Regions from separate parts of the Streptomyces misionensis genome, predicted to be linked through region 1. Evidence: riboswitches for the same ligand, from Rfam matches in the RefSeq annotation. Region 1 holds a riboswitch; each other region holds the start of a gene.
The links. A riboswitch is a leader RNA that binds a small molecule or an ion and turns the genes downstream of it on or off. The one in region 1 is predicted to bind S-adenosylmethionine.
Positions count from the first base shown of each region.

Region 2: another riboswitch for S-adenosylmethionine. It lies ahead of BLW85_RS12625 (aminotransferase class V-fold PLP-dependent enzyme); the one in region 1 lies ahead of thrC (threonine synthase).
Region 3: another riboswitch for S-adenosylmethionine. It lies ahead of BLW85_RS31490 (IclR family transcriptional regulator); the one in region 1 lies ahead of thrC (threonine synthase).

Region 1 is NZ_FNTD01000004.1:3,703,217-3,706,482, forward strand. It holds gene BLW85_RS18365 (MoaD/ThiS family protein) at 229-507, opposite strand; gene thrC (threonine synthase) at 504-1,787, opposite strand; SAM riboswitch class I at 1,806-1,950, opposite strand; gene BLW85_RS18375 (glucosyl-3-phosphoglycerate synthase) at 2,094-3,038, shown strand; gene BLW85_RS18380 (alpha,alpha-trehalose-phosphate synthase (UDP-forming)) at 3,122-3,266, shown strand, end outside.
Region 2 is NZ_FNTD01000004.1:2,421,375-2,424,640, reverse strand. It holds gene qcrB (cytochrome bc1 complex cytochrome b subunit) at 1-362, shown strand, start outside; gene trpD (anthranilate phosphoribosyltransferase) at 480-1,544, shown strand; SAM riboswitch class IV at 1,619-1,735, shown strand; gene BLW85_RS12625 (aminotransferase class V-fold PLP-dependent enzyme) at 1,880-3,241, shown strand.
Region 3 is NZ_FNTD01000004.1:6,592,391-6,595,656, reverse strand. It holds gene BLW85_RS31500 (M1 family metallopeptidase) at 1-1,161, opposite strand, end outside; partial or broken gene BLW85_RS40360 (restriction endonuclease) at 1,346-1,462, opposite strand; SAM riboswitch class I at 1,527-1,667, shown strand; partial or broken gene BLW85_RS31490 (IclR family transcriptional regulator) at 1,863-2,576, shown strand; gene BLW85_RS31485 (2'-5' RNA ligase family protein) at 2,666-3,266, shown strand, end outside.

The sequences.
Region 1 (3,266 bases):
GGGCCCCTGAAAACAACACAAAAGCCGCGGAAAACCCGTGCACTTTGGCTACTTCTTATCGGGCTCGCGGTGAGGAATCGAGGGCTTCCCCTCGGTGATCCGGGGCGTGTTCCCCAACTGTACCGCGCTCAATCACACAGAATTGCCCCCTCCGCTTCTCTCACGGAGAGGGCAATCCGATGAACCTTCCGTAACCGTCCTTACCGAAGGTAATGATCGGTCATTCGGTCAGCAGCCGCCGGCGACCGCCGGGATGATCGAGATGCCCGCGCCGTCCGGGGTGACGGTCTGCAGGCCCTGCTCGAAGCGGACGTCGTCGTCGTTGACGTAGACGTTCACGAACCGGCGCAGCTTGCCCTGGTCGTCCAGGACGCGGGCGGCGATCCCGGTGTGGTTCTTCTCCAGGTCCTCGATGACCTCGGCGAGGGTGGCGCCCTCGGCGGCGACCTCGGCCCGGCCGCCGGTGTAGGTGCGCAGGATGGTGGGGATGCGAACGGTCACGCTCATGCGAGGCCAGCCTCTCGGAAGGAGTCCAGGGTCGGGCGGATGGTGGCGGTCAGGCCGGTGCCGGCCACCGCGTCGAGGGTCTTCAGACCGTCGCCGGTGTTGAGGACGACGGTGGTCTTCGCCGGGTCGAGGATCCCGCTGTCGATCAACTTCTTCGTCACGCCGACGGTCACGCCGCCCGCGGTCTCGGCGAAGATGCCCTCGGTCCGGGCCAGCAGCTTGATCGCGGCGACGACCTGCTCGTCCGTGACGTCCTCCACGGCGCCGCCGGTGCGCCGGGCGATGTCCAGGACGTAGGGCCCGTCGGCCGGGTTGCCGATGGCGAGCGACTTGGCGATGGTGTCCGGCTTCTGCGGCCGCACCACGTCGTGGCCCGCCTTGAAGGCGGTCGACACCGGCGAGCAGCCCTCGGCCTGGGCGCCGAAGATCTTGTACGGCCGGTCCTCCACGAGCCCCAGCCTGATCAGCTCCTGGAGCCCCTTGTCGATCTTGGTGAGCTGGGAGCCGGAGGCGATCGGGACCACGATCTGGTCGGGCAGCCGCCAGCCGAGCTGCTCGCAGATCTCGTACGCCAGGGTCTTGGAGCCCTCCGCGTAGTAGGGGCGCAGATTGACGTTGACGAAGCCCCAGCCCTCGCCGGCCGGGTCGCCGATCAGCTCGGAGCAGAAGCGGTTCACGTCGTCGTAGTTGCCCTCGATGCCGACCAGCTCGCCGCCGTAGACCGCGGCCATGACGACCTTGCCCTGCTCCAGGTCGTGCGGGATGAACACGCAGGAGCGCAGGCCGGCGCGGGCGGCGGCGGCGCCGACGGCGCCGGCCAGGTTGCCGGTGGAGGAGCAGGACAGGGTGGTGAAGCCGAAGGCGCGCGCGGCCTCCAGTGCCTGGGCGACCACCCGGTCCTTGAAGGAGTGGGTCGGGTTGCCGGAGTCGTCCTTGACGTACAGGCCGCCGGTGACGCCGAGTTCGCGGGCGAGGTTGTCGGCCTTGACGAGCTTGGTCCAGCCGGGGTTGATGTTCGGCTTGTCGGCCACGTCCGCCGGGACGGGCAGCAGCGGGGCGTAGCGCCAGATGTTGGCGGGGCCGCTTTCGATGCGCGCCCGCAGTTCCTCGGTGTCGTAGCCGGAGAAGTCGTAGGCGATCTCCAGCGGCCCGAAACACTCCTCGCAGGCGAAGACCGGGCCGAGCGGGACACGGTGGCCGCATTCCCGACAGCTCAGGGCGGCGGCGGGGCCGAGGTCGACGGTGGAACTGCCGGTGGAGGCAACTGTCTGCACAGCCATGGGAGGCGAGGCCCTTTCTCCTCATCTTCCTCGCGACGCATCTCGCCGCGAGACGGATTTGGCACCTTCCCTAGCCGGGAGCCTCGCTGTTCGAAGAACGAGACCGGCTGGAGGGTTGCCGGGGCTTCATCGGGCCGTGTCCCTCTGCCCCTCTGGATGAGCGGTATTCGGTTGTGTATGCGGTTGTCGGCGCGCGTGGACCCCCGACATGCGATGGTCATCGGCGTTGTTCAAGACTGTAACCGAAGGCCTGGACAGTTGAGATAGTCGTCCGTACCGCGAGACAACCGTGAGGAGCCCGGGACCGTGCTGGAAGAAGTCGAGCGCTGGCTGAGCGACCGCTCCTGGTCCGTGCACGATCGGCCGATGCACCAGCTCCTGGCGGCCAAGCAGCGCACCGGCCAGGCGGTCAGCGTGGTCCTGCCCGCGCTCAACGAGGAGGAGACCGTCGGCGAGATCGTCGCCGTGATCCGGCGCGAGCTGGTGGAGCGGGTCCCGCTGGTCGACGAGGTGCTGGTGATCGACTCCGGGTCCACCGACCGCACCTCCGAGGTGGCGGCCGCGGCGGGCGCGCGGGTGGTGCACCGCGACGCGATCCTGCCCCGGATACCCGCCGTACCGGGCAAGGGCGAGGTGCTGTGGCGCTCGCTGCTCGTCGCCGGCGGGGACGTCGTCTGCTTCGTCGACGCGGACCTGCGGGAGTTCTCGGCCGACTTCGTCACCGGGATCGTCGGCCCGCTGCTCACCGAACCGGACGTGCAGCTGGTCAAGGCGATGTACGACCGGCCGCTCGCCGGGTCGGCGGGGCAGGGCGGCCGGGTCACCGAGCTGATGGCGCGCCCGCTGCTGAACATGCACTGGCCGCAGCTGGCCGGGTTCGTGCAACCGCTGGGCGGGGAGTACGCGGCCCGGCGCTCGCTGCTGGAGCGGCTGCCGTTCCCGGTGGGGTACGGGGTGGAGCTGGGCATGCTGGTGGACGCGCTGCACCTGGTGGGCCTGGACGCGCTGGCCCAGGTGGACGTGGGGGTGCGCAAGCACCGGCACCAGGACGGGCAGGCGCTCGGCCGGATGGCGGCGGCCATCTACCGCACCGCCCAGCTGCGGCTGGCCCGGGGCCATCTGGTGCGGCCCTCGCTCACCCAGTTCGAGCGGGGGGTGGCGGGCTTCGAGCCGCGCACCTACTCGGTGGACACCGAGGAGCGCCCGCCGATGACCGAGATCGCCGAGTACGCCCACCGCCGGGTGGCGTGAAACCGGAGGTACGGCTGTTCAGGGCCGCTTTCGGGGACGGTCCGTACGTTTGAGTGTTTCCGGGCCGGGCTAGGTTGAGGACCATGGCTTCCACGCACGGTGCTGAGGTGCTGGTCGCGTCCAATCGCGGCCCGGTTTCGTACACGGTCGGCGAGGACGGGGCGCTGCGTCCCAGGCGGGGCGGCGGCGGTCTGGTCTCGGGCCTTTCGGCCATCGGGCCGGAGGCGA
Region 2 (3,266 bases), 1.3 Mb from region 1:
TCGGCCCGGTCATCGCGTTCCTGGTCACCAAGCGGATCTGCCTCGGCCTCCAGCGCCGCGACCGCGACAAGGTGCTGCACGGTCGCGAGACCGGCATCATCAAGCGGCTGCCGCACGGTGAGTTCATCGAGGTGCACGAGCCGCTCAGCCAGGAGCAGCTGCACACGCTCACCGCGCACGACCAGTACCAGCCGGCCGAGATCGGCCCGACGGTCGACGAGAACGGTGTCGAGCGCAAGGTGAAGGCCTCGGAGCGACTCCGGGTCAAGCTGTCCAACGCCTACTACGGCGAGGACAACCAGATCCCGAAGCCGTCCGTCGAGGAGTACAGGGAGATCACGAGCGGCCACGGCCACCACTGATCCCGCGTCGCCACGCCACCGAAGGGCCCCGTCCGCACCGCGGACGGGGCCCTTCCCCGTGTCCCGGCTCGATAGGGTGGGGTACGTAGGACCACCACTGTGTACGAGGAGCGGCTGATGATCGCTGTGACCCCCGCTGGAGGCGACACCGCGGCGGGCCGCTCCTGGCCCGCCCTGCTGAACGGCCTGCTGACCGGCCAGGACCTGTCCGCCGACGACACGGCCTGGGCGATGGACCTGATCATGCGCGGCGAGGCGACCGACGCCCAGATCGCCGGGTTCATGGTCGCGCTGCGCGCCAAGGGCGAGACGGTGGAGGAGATCTCCGGCCTGGTGCGCACCATGTACGAGCACGCCAACGTGATCGAGGTGCCGGGGCCCGCCGTCGACATCGTCGGCACCGGCGGCGACGGCGCCAAGACCGTCAACATCTCCACCATGTCCTCGATCGTCGTCGCGGGCACCGGCGCCAAGGTCGTCAAGCACGGCAACCGCGCCGCCTCCTCCGCCTCCGGCTCCTCCGACGTGCTGGAGAAGCTGGGCATCAACCTCCAGCTGACCCCGAAGCGGGTGGCCGAGGTCGCCGAGGAGGCCGGCATCACCATCTGCTTCGCGGTGAAGTTCCACCCCTCGCTGCGTCATGTGGCCGCCGCGCGCGGGCAGTTGGGCATCCGCACCACCTTCAACGTGCTCGGCCCGCTGACCAACCCGGCCAAGGTGCGCGCGCAGGCGGTGGGCGTCGCCGATCCGCGCATGGCGCCCGTGGTGGCCGGCGTCTTCGCCGAACGGGGCAACTCCGCGCTGGTCTTCCGGGGCGACGACGGCCTGGACGAGCTGACGGTCACCGACACCTCCCGGGTGTGGGTGGTGCGGGACGGCAAGGTCACCGAGGAGGTCTTCGACCCCCGGGACGTCGGCATCGACCTCGTCCCGGTGGACGCCCTGCGCGGCGCGGACGCCTCCTACAACGCGGAGGTGGCCCGCCGGGTGCTCGACGGCGAGCGGGGCGCGGTGCGCGACGCGGTGCTGCTGAACTCGGCGGCGGCCCTGGTCGCCCTGGAGCCGTCCGACGCCTCGCTCACCGAGCAGCTGCGCGCCCAGATGGCCCGGGCGGCCGAGTCCATCGACTCGGGCGCGGCCAAGCGGACGCTGGAGCGCTGGGTGGCGGCCAGCAACGCCTGAGACGCGGGGGTGATCGTCCCGCGATCCGGACACGGGTTGCGGGGCGATCACCCCTTCGCGTAATTTCCGTGGCAGGTCATGAGTGACAGTCATGAGGCCCCGGCCGACTGTCCGGCAACCCTCCGTCCGTGGCGGGGTGCCCCGGGTGAGGACCAGGTCGTAGGCAGCGAGGTCTACGGCAAGCGCGGACCCCTCGAACCCAGGGGTCCTGGTCGTACGAGGGAGCCTTCCGTGAGCAAGCGAATGCGCTAGGGCCGCAGAGCCCCGCCTCCGCGTACCCCTTTCACCTTTTTCCCGTACGTCCCTTCGGCGTACGTCCTCACGGGAGTCACCCCATGTCTCACTCCAGCGTTGTCGCCGACCCGTCGATTTGCTCCCCGCTGCCCGTTCTGGGACGAGATGTCACCGTCCCGCTCGTCACGGGCGGCGAAGTCACCTACGCGGCCCTCGACTACGCGGCCAGCGCCCCCGCCCTCCAGCGCGTCTGGGACGACGTCGCCGCCTACGCGCCCTACTACGGCAGCGTCCACCGGGGCGCCGGCTACCTCTCCCAGCTCTCCACCGACCTGTTCGAGAACGCCCGCCGCACGGTCGCCGGCTTCCTCGGCTGCCGGGCCGACGACCAGGTGGTCTTCACCCGCTCGACCACCGACTCGCTGAACCTGCTGGCCCGGGCGCTCCCGGCCGACTGCCGCGTCTTCGTCTTCGAGACCGAGCACCACGCCTCCCTGCTCCCCTGGCAGGACTCCCGGGTCACCTACCTCGACGCACCGCGCACCCCGCAGCAGGCGGTGCGGACCCTGGAGCGGGCCCTGGCCGACCGCGACCCGTACGGCCCGGCCCTGGTCTGCGTCACCGGCGCCTCCAACGTCACCGGCGAGCTGTGGCCGGTGCGCGAGCTGGCCGCCGCCGCGCACGCACACGGCGCCCGGATCGTCCTGGACGCCGCCCAGCTGGCCCCGCACCACCCCGTGGACATCGCCGACCTGGACGTCGACTGGGTCGCCCTGTCCGGGCACAAGCTGTACGCCCCCTTCGGCGCGGGCGTGCTGGCCGGCCGCGCCGACTGGCTGCGGGCCGCCGAGCCGTACCTCGCGGGCGGCGGCGCCAGCCGCAGGGTCACCCGGCGCGCCGACGGGGGAGTGGACGTGGAGTGGCACGAGAGTGCCGCCCGGCACGAGGCGGGCTCCCCGAACGTCATCGGCGCCTACGCCGTCGCCTCGGCCTGCAAGGCGCTCACCGAGGCCGGCTGGGCGGACCTGGTCGCGCGCGAGCAGCGGCTGATCGACCGGGTCCGCACGGGCCTCGCCGGGATTCCGCAGGTCAGGGTGTTGTCCCTGTTCGGGGACGACGCCCCGCGGGTCGGCGTGATCTCCTTCGTGGTGGAGGGCTGGAACAGCTCCCACTTCGCGGCGGCCCTGTCCGCCGAGTACGGCATCGGCGTCCGCGACGGCCTCTTCTGCGCCCACCCGCTGGTGCGCACCCTGCTCGGCACCGATCCGCAGACCCAGGGCGAGTGCGGCGCCCCCGAGGCCGCCCCCGGCGAGAAGTCCCTCAACGCCATCCGCGTGAGCTTCGGCGCGGGCACCCCCGACGAGCACGTCGAGCGCTTCCTGACGGCGGTGCGGGAGCTGGTGACCGAGGGTGCCAAGTGGACGTACCGCACCGAGGACGGCCGCTGCGTCCCCGCCGTGTGAGGACCGGGCGGGGCGGCTTTCAGGC
Region 3 (3,266 bases), 2.9 Mb from region 1:
GCCGGGGGGATCCGCCGGCGGGAAGTCCCAGATGCCCTCGCTCTCGGGGTGGGTGCCGTCGTAGAAGGACGCGAAGGTCTGTCCGGCCGTCCTGCCGCCCCGGTCCTCCTGCCACAGCCATTCCGCGTAGGTGGCGAACCCCTCGTTGAGCCACATGTCCTTCCACTCGCGCGGGGTGACGGAGTCGCCGAACCACTGGTGGGCCAGTTCGTGCACCACCAGCGTCTCGTCGGGCGCGGAGTCGAAGTACGGCTTGGTCTGGGTCTCCAGGGCGTACCCGAGGCCGGGGAGGTGGTCGACGACGGCGCCCGTGGAGGAGAACGGGTACGGCCCGAAGCGTTCGCTCGCCCAGTCGACGACCTCCGGCACCAACTCCTCGATCCCCTCGGCGGCTTGGGCCTCGTCGGGGTCCACGGCGAGGTGGACGGGCAGTCCGTCGGACGTCCGGGTCCTGGTGATGGCGAAGGTGCCGACGGCGACGGTCGCGAGGTAGCTCGCCATGGGCTCCTCGGTACGCCAGTGGCGTACGACCCGGTTCCCCCGGTCCTCCTCGGCCACCAGCTCCCCGTTGCTCACCACGTCGTACGGGTCGCCGTCGGCGTCCCTGGGAACGGCGACCGTGATGTCGTAGGTGGCCTTGTCGGACGGGTGGTGGTTGCCCGGGAACCAGGTCGTGGACCCGGTCGGCTCGCCGAGGGCCGCCACGCCGTCGTCGGTCTCCACCCAGCCCTCCACCGCGCCCTCGTCGTCCTCGATGGTGCGGGGCACGCCGTCGTACTCGATCGCGGTCCGGAAGGTCCGCCCCTTGCCGATCGGCTTGTCCGGCGTCAGCGTCAACTCGGCCCCGTCGCGCGTGACATGGGCCGTCGCGCCGTCGACCGTGGCGCCGCGCACCTGCATCCCGGTGAAGTCGAGATCGAAGCGGGACAGGTCCTTGGTGGCGCGCGCGGTGATCACGGCCGAGCCCTTCAGGCGGTTGGTCTCGGGGACGTAGTCGAGGTCCAGGTCGTAGTGGGTGACGTCGTAACCGCCGTTGCCCAGGGCCGGGAAGAGCGTGTCGCCCACGCCGGCGGACCCCGCCGTGCCCGTGGGCGTGTGCCCGCCGCAAGCGGTGCCCGCCAGGACCAGGAGCGTCGCGAGGACCACGTGGCGCGCGGCCACCCGACCGCCGAAGGGCGCGCGCGTCCTCCCCTTCGCCGCGTCAACCGACCGCCCTGTCTGGTCCGTTGGCGTCACCCCGCGCCGTGCGAGCCGCCGCGGACGCGACGCCGCGATCTCGACCACATGCCCTCCCCTTTTGCGTCACCTTACCTTCGCTTTGCGATCACGGTCGTGGGTGCTCCGCTCAGGAGCGGGCGGTCGGCCTGCGGGGCGGCGAGAGCGCCCGGAGGAGTTCCCACAGGGGGCGCGAGCCGGCGGCCCACACGCCGAGGGTGTGGCGGTCGACCGCGTGGAGGCGCCGCCGGGCGCGGGCGCCGAGGACTCCCCCGGACCGGCGCACCGGGGCGTCTTGTAAAGTTGCTCCCGAATCATCCAGAGGGGTGGAGGGACCGGCCCTACGAAGCCCCGGCAACTCCCCGGTCGAGTCGGCGTGCGACACGCGCGTCACCGAGCGGGATCAGTGCCAACTCCGGCCTGTCGCCAACGCGGCGCGGGAAAGATGAGGAGACACGGTGCTCTCTGTGCTGTCCGACGCCCGGGCGCTTCCCGCCCCGGCCCCTCTGTGTACCCGTCTCGTGTCCGGCGCAGGCGATCGGCCGGTCCTTCCGGCCTGCCCCCGCTGACCTCACCGCTCCTCACCCGGGAGCCCCCGTGAGCGCGCCCCCACCGCGCTCGCGGATCTGAGACTGGAGTACCCATTCATGGAGAAGACGAGCGGCGTGGGCGTGCTCGACAGAGTCGCCCTGATCCTCGGTGCCTTGGAGGCCGGACCCGCCACGCTGGCCGGACTGGTCACGACCACCGGTCTGACCCGCCCCACCGTCCACCGGCTCGCCGTCGCGCTCGAACGCCTCCGCCTGGTCACCCGGGACGCGGCGGGCCGGTTCACCCTCGGCCCCCGGCTCTCGGAACTGTCGGCCGCCGCGGGCGAGGACCACCTGCTGACCACCGCGGGCCCGGTCCTCACCCGGCTGCGCGACGCCACCGGCGAGAGCGCCCAGCTCTACCGCAGGCAGGGTGACGAGCGCATCTGCGTGGCCGCCGTCGAGCGTCTCGCCGGCCTGCGCGACACCGTTCCCGTCGGGGTCGCCCTGCCCATGCGGGTCGGCTCCGCCGCCCAGGTCCTGCTCGCCTGGGAGGAGCCCGAGCGCCTCTACCGCGGCCTCCGGGGGGCCCGCTTCACCGCCACCACCCTCAGCGGCGTACGGCGTCGCGGCTGGGCCCAGTCCGTCGGCGACCGCGAGCCCGACGTGGCCTCCGTCTCCGCGCCCGTGCGCGGCCCGTCCGGCCAGGTGGTGGCCGCCGTCTCGGTCTCCGGCCCGGTCCGGCGCCTCACCCGCCACCCCGGCGCCCACCTCTCGCGGACCGTCGTCGAGGCGGCCGCCCGGCTCACCGAGGCCCTTCGCCGCCCCGGGACCCCCGAGCGGCGCCCCGTGACGACGTCCGCCGGGAACGCGGTGGGCGGCACCCTGGAGAAGGGGGTGCTCGCGGGCGAGGAGGCGTGATGCGTACGGACGGCGAGGCGGACGGGGGCCGGGCGCGGGCCGCGCCCGCCGGCGTCCTCGACGTGTCCCCGACGGCCCGCACGGCGGTGGCGTGGATCCCGCCCGCCCAGCTGTGGCCGCCGCTCCAGGACGTCCGCCGGGAACACGATCCGCAGATCCACCGCTGGCCGCCGCACGTCAACGTGCTCTTCGGTTTCGTCCCGGAGACCGACTTCGAGCGGGCCGCCCCGCTGCTCGCCGCGGCGGCGGCCGAGGTGCCGGTCTTCACCGCGCGGCTGGCCGGGGTGCGCGCCTTCCGGCACCGGGCGTACTCCACCGTGTGGCTCGACCCGGCCGCGGCGGGCGCGGCGCCGTGGGCGGACCTGCACCGCGCACTGCGACAGCGGTTCCCGCGCTGCCGGGGGCCGGCCGCGGAGTTCACCCCGCACCTGTCCCTGGGCCGGACCCGGAACCCGCGGCGGGTCGCCGCCGACTGCGCCGCCCGGCTCCCCGCCATGACGGCGACGGTCTGGGAACTGGTCCTGCTCGCGCGCGGCGGGCAGGGGCCGATGCGGCCACGGGCCACGGTCGCCCTGGGCAGCGGCGAGATTTGGTGGCTGC